One region of the Nonomuraea sp. NPDC048881 genome, then DNA from elsewhere that is predicted to be linked to it. Evidence: riboswitches for the same ligand, from Rfam matches in the RefSeq annotation. Region 1 holds a riboswitch; each other region holds the start of a gene.
The links. Region 1 has a riboswitch for thiamine pyrophosphate ahead of thiC (phosphomethylpyrimidine synthase ThiC). Riboswitches for the same ligand answer to the same signal wherever they lie in the genome.

Region 2: linked by a shared signal. The riboswitch ahead of AB0C33_RS31005 (FAD-dependent oxidoreductase) and the one ahead of thiC (phosphomethylpyrimidine synthase ThiC) in region 1 are both predicted to bind thiamine pyrophosphate.
Region 3: linked by a shared signal. The riboswitch ahead of AB0C33_RS22350 (cytosine permease) and the one ahead of thiC (phosphomethylpyrimidine synthase ThiC) in region 1 are both predicted to bind thiamine pyrophosphate.

What each region holds. Positions count from the first base shown of each region.
Region 1 covers NZ_JBEZGC010000001.1:717,675-722,247, forward strand. Annotated here, with positions in the region: gene AB0C33_RS03385 (glycoside hydrolase family 95 protein) at 1-1,063, shown strand, start outside; gene AB0C33_RS03390 (class I SAM-dependent methyltransferase) at 1,023-1,643, opposite strand; TPP riboswitch at 1,679-1,791, shown strand; gene thiC (phosphomethylpyrimidine synthase ThiC) at 1,784-3,262, shown strand; gene AB0C33_RS03400 (SDR family oxidoreductase) at 3,272-4,123, opposite strand; gene AB0C33_RS03405 (DUF3427 domain-containing protein) at 4,203-4,573, opposite strand, start outside.
Region 2 covers NZ_JBEZGC010000009.1:300,613-305,185, reverse strand. Annotated here, with positions in the region: gene AB0C33_RS31015 (thiazole synthase) at 1-371, opposite strand, end outside; gene thiS (sulfur carrier protein ThiS) at 364-564, opposite strand; gene AB0C33_RS31005 (FAD-dependent oxidoreductase) at 561-2,102, opposite strand; TPP riboswitch at 2,092-2,208, opposite strand; gene AB0C33_RS31000 (FAD-dependent oxidoreductase) at 2,261-3,430, shown strand; gene AB0C33_RS30995 (Rv2175c family DNA-binding protein) at 3,461-3,835, shown strand; gene thiE (thiamine phosphate synthase) at 3,813-4,466, shown strand.
Region 3 covers NZ_JBEZGC010000006.1:88,944-93,516, forward strand. Annotated here, with positions in the region: gene AB0C33_RS22340 (ATP-binding protein) at 1-532, opposite strand, end outside; gene AB0C33_RS22345 (methylated-DNA--[protein]-cysteine S-methyltransferase) at 628-1,200, shown strand; gene AB0C33_RS22350 (cytosine permease) at 1,186-2,523, opposite strand; TPP riboswitch at 2,514-2,627, opposite strand; gene AB0C33_RS22355 (rhodanese-like domain-containing protein) at 2,679-3,002, opposite strand; gene AB0C33_RS22360 (DNA-formamidopyrimidine glycosylase family protein) at 3,029-3,907, opposite strand; gene AB0C33_RS22365 (TenA family protein) at 3,965-4,570, opposite strand.

The DNA of each region.
Region 1 (4,573 bases):
CGTGGCGGGGCTGCGCGCGCCCGGACGCGAGACCGCGCGGTCGATGTTCGGCTCGGCGGGGTGGGCGGTGCACTCCAACACCAACCCGTTCGGGTTCACGGGGGTGCACGACTGGCCCACGTCGTTCTGGATGCCGGACGCCGCCGGCTGGCTGGTGCGCCAGCTCTACGAGCGTTACCTGTTCGACGGCGACGAGCGCCACCTGCGCGGGCACGCCTATCCGGCGATGCGCGAGGCCGCCGAGTTCTGGCTGGCCAACCTGTGTCCCGACGCGCGCGACGGCAGCCTCGTCGTCTCGCCCGCGTACTCGCCCGAGCACGGCGACTTCACCGCGGGCGCGGCCATGCCGCAGCAGATCGTCCGGGACCTGTTCGCCTGCACGGTCGCGGCCGCGCGCACGCTCGGCGTGGACGCCGAGTTCGCCGGACGGCTGCGCGAGGCGGCCGACCGGCTCGATCCCGGGCTGCGGGTCGGTTCCTGGGGGCAGCTCCAGGAGTGGAAGGCCGACCTCGACGACCCGTCCGACCGGCACCGGCACGTCTCCCAGCTCTACGCCCTGCACCCCGGGACGCAGCTCACCGCTCCCGAGCACCTGGCCGCGGCGCGCACCACGCTCGAAGCGCGCGGCGACGGCGGCACGGGCTGGAGCATGGCCTGGAAGGTCAACTTCTGGGCCCGGCTCAAGGACGGCGACCGCGCCCTGGCCATGCTGAGCGGGCAACTGCGCGCCAGCACGCTGCCCAACCTGTGGGACACACATCCGCCGTTCCAGATCGACGGGAACCTCGGCGCGACCGCCGGGGTGGCCGAGATGCTGCTCCAGAGCCACGCCGGCGTCATCGAGCTGCTGCCCGCGCTGCCGGCCGCCTGGCGCGCGGGCTCGTTCGACGGGCTGCGCGCCCGCGGCGGCTTCACCGTCGGGGTGACCTGGGCGGACGGCGTGCCGGTCGAGGTCAGGCTGTCGTCGGCGCGCGGCGGGACCGCCCGGCTGCGCGGCCCCGGCTTCGCGCTCGACCTGGAGACTAGGGCTGGGGAGAGCTGCGCGCTGTCGCCAGCACGCTGAACCACGTGCGGTGGGTGACGTTCGTCTCGTGCCAGGCGACCGCGAACCCGGCCGCGTCCAGCACCGCGAGCAGGTCGCCCGCGTCGCGGTGGACGAACCAGCGCTCGTACTCCGTCCGGTACGGCACCGGCTCCCAGCCCTCGCCGTCGCCCAGGGCGGTGGTCAGCGCGAGCACCCCGCCGGGGCGCAGCGCCGCGTGCCAGGCGCGCAACGTCGCCTCGGTCTGCTCGGACGGCACGTGCACGAGGGCCGCGGCCGACCAGAGGCCGTCCAGGGAGGCCGGCGACAGCGGCGGGCGTCGCAGATCGCCCAGGACGGTGGGCACGCCGTGCCCGGCGGCGAGCCTGGCCATCTCGATCGACAGGTCCACGCCCACGGTGGTCAGGCCGCGTCCGGCGAACCAGGCCGACTCGCGCCCCGGGCCGCATCCCAGGTCGGCGACCGTGGCTCCGGCGGGCAGGGCCGAGGCGAACCGGTCGCGGAAGGCCGCGAACGAGGGTGGCGGTTCGGTGAACTGCTCGTCGAACTGGCGCGCGATGCGGTCGTAGGTGGCGGTCGTGTGCGCAATGGGATCAGACATCCCCTTGATCCTGCCACGCGCGGGGTTATGATCGCGATGACCAACGCGGGAGCCCGGTGCGGACCGGGCTGAGAGGACGGCTGTCAGCCGCCGACCGCCAGAACCTGCTCCGGATAATGCCGGCGAAGGGAGTTTGCGCGATGAGCGACGCGCGCTTTTCCAAGATCTACATCGGTGACCTTCAGGTGCCGATGCGCGAGGTCAGGCTGTCGAACGGCACGTCGGTGCGGCTCTACGACACCTCGGGGCCGTCGCGTGCCGACCGCTCGGCGTGGGGCTCGCCGGTCACCCAGCTCGGCGCGGCGCGGCGCGGCGTGGTGACCAAGGAGATGGAGTTCGTGGCCGTCCGGGAGGGGATGACGCCCGAGTTCGTCCGGCAGGAGGTCGCGGCCGGGCGGGCGGTCATCCCCGCCAACGTCAACCATCCGGAGTCCGAGCCGATGGCGATCGGCCGGAACTTCCTGGTCAAGATCAACGCCAACATCGGCAACTCCGCCGTCACCTCCTCGATCGAGGAGGAGGTCGAGAAGATGACCTGGGCCACCCGGTGGGGCGCCGACACCGTCATGGACCTGTCCACCGGGCCGAACATCCACGAGACCCGCGAGCAGATCATCCGCAGCTCGCCCGTCCCGGTCGGGACCGTGCCCATCTACCAGGCGCTGGAGAAGGTGGGCGGGCGGCCCGAGGCGCTGTCGTGGGAGGTCTACCGCGACACCCTGATCGAGCAGTGCGAGCAGGGCGTCGACTACGTGACGGTGCACGCGGGCGTGCGGCTGGCGCACGTCCCGCTGACCGCCCGCCGCAAGACCGGGATCGTCTCGCGCGGGGGCTCGATCATGGCCGCCTGGTGCCTGGCCCACCACCGCGAGAGCTTCCTGTACGAGCACTTCGACGAGATGTGCGCCCTGCTGGCCCGCTACGACGTGACGTTCTCGCTGGGCGACGGGCTGCGCCCCGGCTCGATCGCGGACGCCAACGACGAGGCCCAGTTCGCCGAGCTGCGCACCCTGGGCGAGCTGACCAAGATCGCGCACGCGCACGACGTGCAGGTGATGATCGAGGGCCCCGGCCACGTGCCCATGCACAAGATCAAGGAGAACGTCGACCTGCAGCGCGAGCTCTGCGACGACGTGCCCTTCTACACCCTCGGCCCGCTCGTCACCGACATCGCCCCCGGCTACGACCACATCACCTCGGGCATCGGCGCCGCCATGATCGCCTGGTACGGCACCGCCATGCTCTGCTACGTCACCCCCAAGGAGCACCTCGGCCTGCCCAACCGCGACGACGTCAAGACCGGCGTGATCACCTACAAGATCGCGGCGCACGCGGCTGACCTGGCCAAGGGGCACCCGCAGGCCCAGGCGTGGGACGACGCCCTGTCGGACGCCCGGTTCGAGTTCCGCTGGGAGGACCAGTTCGACCTGTCGCTCGACCCGGACACCGCCCGCGCCTTCCACGACGAGACCCTGCCGGCCGCGCCCGCCAAGACCGCGCACTTCTGCTCGATGTGCGGCCCGAAGTTCTGCTCGATGAAGCTCAGCCACGAGGTGCGGGCGGGCATGGCCGACAAGGCGGCCGAGTTCCTCGGGAAGGGCGGCTCGATCTACCTCTGACCCGCGCGGTCAGCCCGGGAGCGTCTCGCCGCCGATCGGGGCCAGCACCTCGCCCGTGTAGTACGAGGACAGCCGGTCGGCGGCGAAGAACACGTACGAAGGGGCGATCTCGTCGGGGTCGGCGGCCCGTTTCATCGGCACCTGCGCGCCGAACTTCGCCACCTTCTCCTCCGGCATCGTGGCCGGGATCAGCGGCGTCCAGACCGGGCCGGGGGCGACGGCGTTGATCCTGATGCCGCGCTCGACCAGGTTCTGGGCCATCGAGTAGGTGAAGGCGTTGATCGCGCCCTTCGTCGCGGCGTAGTCGATGAGGGTCTTGTTGCCGCGCAGGCCGTTGATCGAGGAGGTGTTCACGATCGCGCTGCCCTCCCGCAGGTGCGGCAGCGCGGCCTTGGTGACGCGGTAGTAGCTGTGGATGTTGACCGCGAACGTGTGCTCCCACTGCTCGTCCGTCAGCTCCTCCAGGGAGTCGACCGGCGCCTGGTAGGCCACGTTGTTGACCAGGACGTCCAGGCCGCCCAGCTCGGAGACCGCCTGCTCCACGACCGTCGCGCAGTGGTCGCGGTCGCCCAGGTCGCCGGGCAGCAGCACGCACCGCCGTCCCTCCTGCTCGACCAGGCCGCGGGTGTGGTTGGCGTCGTCGTGCTCGTCGAGGTAGGCGATGGCGACGTCCGCGCCCTCCTTGGCGAACGCCACCGCCACCGCCCGGCCGATGCCCGAGTCGCCACCGGTGATCAGCGCCTTCTTGCCCGCCAGCAGGTCCCTGCCCTCGTAGCCGCGCATCTCGTCGCGCGGCTCGGGGGACATCTCGTCCGTACGGCCCGGGTACTGCTGGGTCTGGGGTGGTGGTGTCTCCGGCATGTCCGGCGATCTTCCCCTGACGGGGTATCGGTAACGTCATGCTTCGCCCAGATCCGCCCTTTCCGCAGAGCCGCGGCGGTCAGCCGGCGATGGCCGCGCGCCGGAACAGGTCCGCGGGCATCTCCTCGTCCAGCCTCCAGGTGACGGCCATCGGGCGTTCGCCCTTGTGCTCGACGTAGCGGGCGGTGCCGTGGAAGACATACGGCTCGGGGTGGCGAAGGTCGTTCTCCGTGCGTTCCCTGGTGAACAGCAGGACGTGGCTGCCGGTGTGCTCGTGCCTCTGGTAGCGCAGGCCGGTGGCCGACGCCGCACCGGTCCGGTTCTGGGACTCCCAGTGGAACAGCTCCGGGGTCAGGGCATAGTCCCGGTACATAGTCTGCGGGGAGAACTCCTTCTCGTTCTTGCGCAGGGTGACGAAGAGGGCGTCGCAGCGGGTGGCCGGGCACCACG
Region 2 (4,573 bases), on a different contig from region 1:
CCGTCGGCCACCAGCCGCTCGGCCGCGTCGAACGTCTCGATCGGGTCGGGCAGCAGCGTGCGCTCGTCGGCGATGACCTCAAGCTTGACCCAGTTCGTCCCCAGGGCCTCGCGGGCCAGCCGGGCCGTCAGCACGGCCTCGCCCGCGGTGAAGCAGCCCGCGGTGTTCGGCAGCACCTTGATGTCGCGGCGGCGCAGCACGTCGAGGACCGAGCCGCGGGCGCCGGGGTCGAGCCGCCGCATGGCCACCGTGGTCAGCTCGGTGCCCGAGGCGACCAGGGCCTGGTCGAGCACCTCCAGAGAGGGCGCGCCGCCGGTGCCCATGATGAGCCGGGAGGCGAACTTCTCCCCGGCGATGATCAGCTCATCCACCCTGCACCGCCGTCAGCACCTCGACGCGGTCGCGGTCGCCGAGCGCCGTCGTCTCCCACGAGCTCCGCGTCACCACCTCGTCGTTCACGGCCACGGCCACGCCGGTGGTGGCGGTGGTCAGCGTCCGTACGGCCTGGGCCACGGTGGTGCCGTCGGCCACCTCGTGCGCGGCGCCGTTGATCGTCACAATCATGAAATATCCCGAAATCTCGCGGGCGAGCACAGCGCGGCCAGCTCGCCCTCCTCACCCGTCAGAATCCCCGCGCCCGTCGAAACCTCCGCCACCCGAGCCGCTGCCTGGGCCGCCGTCTGCATGCCTGTCCGGCCCGCCGTCTGGCCCGCCGTCTGTGTGGCCGTCTGGGCCGTCGTCGGGGCCGCCGCCGGGGACGCCGTCGTCGTGGACGGTGTCAGCACCGCCGACGTGACCAGGACCGCCGTCAGGGGGGCCAGCAGCACCCCGCCCCGGTGGTGGCCGGTCGCCAGCACCAGCCCGGGGACCTCGCCCGCCCCGATGATCGGCAGGTTGTCGGGGGTGCCCGGACGCAGCCCGGCGACCACGTCGGCGACCTCCAACTCGGTGACGCCCGGCACCAGCTCCCTGGCGTCGCGCAGCAGCTCGTAGAGCCCGCCCGCGGTCACCCGGGTGTCGAACCCCAGCTCCTCCTGGGTCGCCCCGAGCACCAGCTCGCCGTCGCCCCTGGGGACGAGGTAGACGGGCGCGCCGTGCACCATCCCGCGTACGCACCGGCCGAGCAGCGGCTGCGGCGAGCGCAACCGCATGATCTGCCCCTTGACCGGCCGGACGGGCACGTCGGCCAGCTCCCCGCTCCACGCCCCGGCGGCCAGCACCACCCGCTCGGCCGCGATCTCCGGCACCGCCGGCTCAGGCTGACCGGGCACGGCCTCAAGCCGCACCCCCCTCACAGCACCGGTCACAGCTCCCGCCACAGATCCTGCCGCACGGCCTGTCCCAGCACCGGTTCCAGCACCGGTTCCAGAGCCGGTTCCAGAGCTGGTCCCAGCGCCGGTCGCGGCGGCCGGAGCGGCGTCGCCGTCGCGCAGCAGGCCGGTCACCCGCGCCCGCACGACGGGCACGCCCAGCCGGTCGAGCGCGGCCAGCAGCGCCGCCGTGACCCGGCGCGGATCGACCCAGGCGTCACCGGGGGCCAGCAGCCCGCCGCGCACCGAAGGGGCCAGCATGGGCTCCAGACGCCGGCACTCGCGCCCGGTCAGCCGCTCGACCCGCAGCCCCAGCTTGTCCATGAACGCCGCCAGGTCGTCGAGCGCCGCGAGGTCGTCGGCCCCGAAGGCGACGTCGAGCGTGCCGTCGGCGCGCAGGTCGAGCGCACGGCCGGCGGCCCCCTCCGGCCCGATCACCCCGAACGCGCCCCCGAACGCCTCCCCGGCCCTCGCCCCGGCCCCGCGACCGGGACCGCCGCTCAGCCCCGTGCCGAGACCTGCCCCAGAGCGCGCCCCGAGATCCGGGCCGAGGCCCGCGTCGGCGGCCAGTTCGGCGGCGAAGGACGGCCATCGGCTCAGCGAGGCGGCCCCCAGCCGCAGCAGCGGCTCCTCGGTGTAGGCGACCTCGCTGACGGGCGCCAGCATCCCGGCCGCCGCGTAGGACGCCCCGCGCCCCGGGGCCGGATCGACCACCGTGACGGGCAGCCCCTCGCGGGCCAGCCGCCAGGCGATCGACAACCCGACGACCCCGCCGCCCACGATCACATTCATCCGCGCTCCCTTCGCCGGCATGATCCGGATCAGGTGTCTTGCGGTCGAAGGCCCGCTCAAGCCTTCCTCTCAGCCCGGTGACGGCCGGACTCCCGCGCGTCTTGCGCCTCCAGCCTACGGCCTCGGCGCGACGTGCCGGCACCGCCCCCGTTATGGTCATGAACGTGAACCATGTCGTAGTGGTGGGAGCGGGCCTGGCCGGGCTGCGCAGCGCGGAGGCGCTGCGCGGGCGCGGCTTCACCGGACGGATCACGCTGATCGGCCAGGAGCGCCATCGGCCCTACGACCGTCCGCCGTTGTCCAAGGCCGTGCTGTCCGGCGCGGCCGACTCCAGCTTCCTGGAGGCCGACCTCGACGCGCTGGAGGTCGACTTCTGGCCAGGGGTCACCGCCAAGGCCCTGCGCGAGGGCGTCGTGGAGACGACCGAGGGCGAGCTCGGCTACGACGGCCTCGTGATCGCCACCGGCACCGAGCCGATCACCGTGCCCGGCGACGGCCCCCAGCACGTCCTGCGTACCCTCGACGACGCCCACGAGCTGCGCGCCGGGCTCGTGGCCGGAGCCCATGTGGCGATCATCGGCGCCGGCTGGATCGGCGCCGAGGTCGCCACCGCCGCCCGCAAGGCCGGCTGCTCGGTGACCGTGATCGAGGCCGGCCCCGCCCCGCTGGCCAACGCCGTGGGCCCGGAGATCGGCGCCCGCACGCGACACTGGTACGACGGCATCGACCTGCGCCTGAACACCATGGTCGACGAGGTGGACGAGGGCGGCGTGCGGCTGGTGGGCGGCGAGTTCGTCCAGGCGCACGTGGTCGTCACGGGCATCGGCGTGCGCCCGGCCGTCGAGTGGCTGGCCGGCTCCGACATCGACCTGCACAACGGCGTCGTCACCGACGAGCACCTGCGCACGTCCATGCCGAACGTGGTCGCCGCCGGCGACTGCGCGGCCTGGTGGTCGCGCCGCTACGGCGTCCGGCTGCGCGTCGAGCACTGGGACACCGCGCTCGGCTCGCCCGAGGTCGCCGCCGCGACCCTGCTGGGGGAGGAGGCCGTCTACGACCCGGCCCCCTACTTCTGGTCCGAGCAGTTCGGCCACATGGTCCAGTACATCGGCCACCACCCCTCCGGCGACCGCCTGCTCTACCGGGGCGAGCCCGAGGGCAAGTGGTCGGCCGTCTGGCTGACGTCCGGCGACACCCTCGCCGCCGTGCTCGCCGTCGACCGGCCCCGGGACTACGTGCAGGGCCGTAGGATCATCGAAGGCGGGCATCGCCTCGACACAGAACGCCTGGTAGATCCAGAGGTCCCCCTACGGGATTGTGTTGTTTGAGCAAGGACGGCATGTGGTAGTTGTGGTTTCGTGACGCTTTCTGTTGCACAGATCGACCGGGAGACCGACCAGCTCGTCGACGAGTGGCTCACTCTCCCCGAAGTGGCCTCACGCCTCGACCTCTCGATCGGGCGGGCCAAGCAACTCCTCAAGGACCACAAGCTGCTCGGCGTGCGCCGTGGCGGCGGCGGGCCACAGGTTCCCGCGGTGTTCCTCGACGGGAAGGACGTGATGAAGGGCCTGCCCGGCACACTGACCGTGTTGCAGGACGCCGGCTACGACGACATCGAGTCGCTGCGCTGGCTCTTCACCCCAGACGAGTCCCTGCCGGGGTCGCCCATCGAGGCGATCAAGGCCGGCCGTCACACGGAGGTCAAGCGGCGTGCCCAGGCCCTCGCTTTCTGAGGCCCGCCTCTATCTCTGCACCGACGGCCGCCGCGACCGCGGCGACCTGGCAGAGTTCCTCGACTCGGTGCTGGCCGGCGGCGTGGACATCATCCAGCTGCGGGAGAAGGGCCTGGAGGCACGCGAAGAACTCGCGCTCCTGGAAGTCTTCCGCGACGCCTGCGACCGGCACGGCAAGCTGCTGGCCGTCAACGACCGGGCGGACATCGCCTTCGCCGCCCGGCCCGACGTGCTCCACCTGGGGCAGGACGACCTTCCCGTGACGGTCGCGCGAGAGATGCTCGGCGACGACATCGTCATCGGCCGGTCCACCCACTCCGTCGCCGAGGCGTCCGCCGCGGCCGTGGAGGAGGGCGTCGACTACTTCTGCTGCGGCCCGATCTGGCCCACGCCGACCAAGCCGGGCCGCCACGCGCCCGGCCCGGCGCTGCTGCGGCACGCGGCCTCACTGGGACCGGCCCCGGGGGCGGCCGCGCCGCGGCCGTGGTTCGGGATCGGCGGCATCGACCTCACCAACCTCGACGAGGTCATGTCGTACGGCGTGAGCCGCGTGGTCGTCGTACGGGCGATCACCGACGCGGAGGACCCGGGGGCGGCGGCGGCCGAGTTCGCCAAACGCCTGACCCCCTGACACTGCCCCCCTGACACTGCCCCCCTGACCCACTGACCCCCTGACACGACCGGGCGCCCGTCCACGACGGGCGCCCACACTCTGCGGCGAGGCCGCCCGCACTCTGC
Region 3 (4,573 bases), on a different contig from region 1:
CGATCAGCACGAACCCGCCCGCGTCCGCGCCCGTCAGCTCGGTGAGGCTGGCCGAGATGCGGTCGAGCACGGCAGGCAGCTCCAGCTCGGAGTTGATGTCGCCGACCACGTCGGTGAGCCGGCGCACCAGCCTGGCCCGGCGTTCCATGCGCAGCCCGGCGACCTCGTCGGCCCGCGCGGGATGGTGGGCCAGGACGTAGCCGACCACGGAGTTGCCCATGCGCAGGGCGTTGATGTCCACCCGCAGGTCGAGCGGCCTGCCGTCCTTGTGGACGCGCTTGGTGCGCAGCGACACCTGGCCCCCGGTGCGGACGCGCTCCAGCACCGCGTTTTGCTCGGCGGCCAGCTCGTCGGGGACGATCGGCGCCCGGCGACCCAGCATCTCGGCCGCCGTCCAGCCGAACAGGTGCTCGGCCGCCGCGTTCCAGACCAGCACGCTCTGGTCGCGGTCGAGCGCCACCACGGCGTTGGGGGACCCGGCGAGCACGGCGCGAGCGATCTCCTCGTCACTGCCGACCCATGCGTATCCCACACCTCCATAGTGCACGTGGCGTGGTGGGTCTGACGGGCGATCCGTCCGATACGCTGCGCTCACGAAGATTCCGGTGGCTGAAACGGGTGAGAGGCATGTCGAGCAGCGACCTCGATGCCCTGCTGAGAGTGACCTCCAGCACCTACAAGGGCGAGGGGCCCCCGGACATCGCGTTCGGCACCTACGACGGCGCGGTGGGCAGGCTGGTGCTCGCGGTGACCGGCAAGGGCATCGCGGCCTGCAGTTTCGAGGCCGAGAACACCGTGTTCGAGCGGGTGGCCAAGGAGGTCGGCACGTTCATCGGGCCCGACGCCCGCCGCCTCGACCCGGTGCGCCGGGAGCTCGACGCGTACTTCTCCGGCCGGCTGCGCACCTTCGCCACGCCGGTCGACCTCGCGCTGGCCACGCCGTTCGCCCGTACCGTGCTGCAGAAGACCATGGCGGTGCCCTACGGCACGACCACGACGTACGAGGAGATCGGCGCGAGCATCGGACGGCCGCGCGCCCTTCGCGCGGTCGGCAACGCGGTCGGCGCCAACCCGGTGTGCGTGATCGTGCCCTGTCATCGGGTGGTCCGCGAGGACGGCGAGCTCGGCGACTACGCCGGAGGCGTGGCCGCCAAGCAGCACCTGCTCAACGTCGAACGCCGGGTCTCAGCGGGCCGCTGAGCGGCGCCGGCCGAGCACGCCGATGAGCAGCGTCACCAGGGCCGCGACCAGCGCGCCGCCGAGCGCGCCGTTCATCCACGGCTCCCGCGTGAAGCCGACGGCCTCGCGGGCGGAGGCCCAGAAGCCGTCCCAGCCGGCGACCGTGGGCGTCGAGGTGGTGAACCAGTAGGCGGCGAAGCCCAGCGCCCACGGCAGCAGCATCAGCCAGCGCGAGGGCGCGTCCTCGGCGGTGTTCCAGCGGGCCGCGCCGCCGAGCACGAAGTAGTCGACGGCCAGCACCGCGAACATCGGCACGAACACCGCGCCGATCACCCCGAGGAACGCGCCGTAGGAGGTGACGTCCACGACCAGGGCGATCGCGGTGGTGAGCACGCCGATCGCGGTGGAGACGACCCGCCGGTCCACCTTCGGCATCAGGTTCTGCAGCGAGACGGTGGTGGAGTAGACGTTGGCGAAGGACTGGTCGGTCTCGCGCAGCACCAGGATGCCGAAGAACAGCGCGCCCAGCGGCGCCGCGACGAACGGCTGGAACACGACCATGCCGTCGGCCTGGACCGCCTGGGCGCCCGCGATGGCCACCGCGTACACGCCGAGCGCCAGGCAGGCCACCTGGGCGACGGTGTAGCCGCCGACGACGCCGGTGAAGGCGGCCCGGCTGGAACGCGAGTGCCTGGCGAAGTCGGCGGCCATCGGCACCCACGACACCGACAGGGCGATGACGTAGTCGACGGCCGGGGCGAAGGCCGTCCACGACCCGCCCGTGTACGTCGGCGCCTCGCCCAGGAACGACACGGTGAACCAGATCAGCGACACGATCACGCCGGCGGTCACGTACCGGCGCAGCAGCCGGATCGACCCGAGCGGCCAGACGGCGAGCGCGGTGGTCAGCACCCCCGCCACCACCACCCACACCTGGTACGGGACGCCGCCGAAGATCGCGTTCGCGGCCTTGGCGATCACCCAGAGCTCGAAGGCCCCCCAGCCGAGCATCTGCACGATGTTCAGCACGGACGGGACGTACGACATCTTCGCCCCGAACAGCCCACGCAGCAGCACCATCGCCGGCCGCCCGGTCTGCGTGCCGGGGATGGCCGACAGGCCGACCATGGCCGTGCCGATGAGGCTGCCGACCACGGCGGCCGTGAGCGCGGCCACGAGGCTGAGCGGCGCGTTGCCCAGGGGATCGATCAGGACGAGCGCGCCGGAGAAGCCGAGGAGGCTGACACCGAGGTTGGCCCAGAGCGCGCCCTGGTCGAGGACGCCGAGGGTCTTGGGGGGCGCGCCGTCAAGGGTCAGCGGAACTTCGTCGACGACATGCGTCATCGCACACTCCCTACGCCGGCATTACCCGGACAGGTTCAGGCGGTCGGCAGCGGCTGTGTTGCTGCCCTCTCAGCCCGGCGCCCCGAGCTCCCGCGACTATGCAGTTGGCGCCCTCATCATGCCTCAATGGCGGCGGAACCGCCACAGTGGGGCATTCAGGCCACGAAAGGATCCTGCCCGGTCTCACTGACCATCGGACGGCGCGCGAACTCCCACGACTGCATGCCGCCGCCCACGTTGACGGCGTCGCGCCCGAGCTGGTTGAGCCACGCCGTGACCTGCATCGACCGGCCGCCGACCCGGCACACCACGTAGACGGTGCGGTCGGCGGGCACCTCCTCGACCCGGCCCTGGATCTGCGACATGGGGATGTGCACGGCCTCGGGGGCGTGGCCGGCCAGCCACTCGTCCTGCTCGCGGACGTCGAGCAGGTAGGCGTCGTCGGGAACGGCGGTGACGTCGATCTCTGGAACGGTCATGCCTCCATCATCCCGCGCCCGGGACCCTACTTGAGCAGGCGCGACATCCGCCGGTCGGCCAGCGGCCTGCCGCCCGTCTGGCAGGTCGGGCAGTACTGGAGCGCGGAGTCGGCGAAGGACACCTCGCGGATCGTGTCGCCGCACACGTCGCACGGCTGGCCGGCCCGGTTGTGCACGCGCAGCCCGGACTTCTTCTCCGCCTTGAGGTCTTTGGCGGCCAGCCCGTGCGCCCGTTCGACGGCGTCGCGCAACGTCGTCACGATGGCCTCGTGCAGGTCGGCGATCTGCGCGTCGGTCAGCGTCGCGGCGATCTTGAACGGCGACATCCTCGCCGCGTGCAGCACCTCGTCGGAGTAGGCGTTGCCGATGCCCGCGATCACCTTCTGGTCGCGCAGCAGCCCCTTGATCTGGGTGCGGTTGCCGCCCACGATGCGCTTGAGCGCCTCGACGGTGAAGGCGTCGTCGAGCGGGTCGGGGCCCAGGGCGGCGACGCCGGGCACGTCCTCCGGCTTGTCGGTGACGTAGACGGCCAGCCGTTTCTGCGTGCCGGCCTCGGTCAGCTCGAAGCCGGGGGCCAGGCCGTCGTCGTCCGGCGCCAGCCGTACGCGTACGGCCAGCGGTCCCTTGCCCGGCCGCACCGGCCGCGCGCCGGTCAGGTCGTCGCGCCAGCGCAGCCAGCCGGCGCGGGCCAGATGGATGATCAGGTGCAGGCCGTCGCAGTCGAGGTCGAGGAACTTGCCGTGCCTCGACACGTTCGTGACGGTGAGCCCGCCGAGCGCGGTGACCGGCGGGTCGAACGTCTTGAGCGCCTGGAAGCCGACGACGTCGACGCCGGCGATCGAACGGCCGACCGCCCGCTCGCGCAGGAAGTTGGTGAGCGACTCCACCTCGGGAAGTTCCGGCATGCCCCCAGGGTATGGCGCGCGCCGGACCGGCACGCGACTACGGCACGCCCCAGAAAGCTACGGCACGTCCCAGAAGGCGAGCTCGTGTGCCATGCCCTCGGCGAACAGCGCCTCCGCCCGTACGGGGTCGGGGTCGGCCTCGTCGATCATCTGCCCGATCCGTACGGTCAGCGCCGCGAACGCGGGGTCGGCATAGGTGTCCACCCAGGCCCGGTACCGCGGCTCGGCGGGCGGGTTCTCGGCGAGGATCTTCCCAAGACTCGAATAGCCCCACATACACGGATAAAGCGCGGCCAACCCCTCCCCGTACGACCCCGCCGCCTCCAGCAGAAACGCCGTGTACGCCACACACGCCGGCCCCTTCACCGCGTTGTCCAGATCGGCCCCGAACTCCGCCGACAACGACCGATGCAGCCGCAGTTCGTCGTGGTACGTCGCGTACGCCAGATCCACCAGGTCTCCCAGATGCCCGTCCGGCGCCTGCCAGGCCAGCCTGGAGAACACCCGCACATAGTCGAGCAGGTACAGGTAGTCCTGCTCCAGCCAGGACCGGAAGATCGGCTCCGGCAGGTCGCCGCGCCCGATGCCGGCCACCGTGGGATGGTCCAGCTGCGCCTGGAGCAAGGGCCGGCCGATCGCGTGAAGTCTTTCCGAAATGCTCATGCC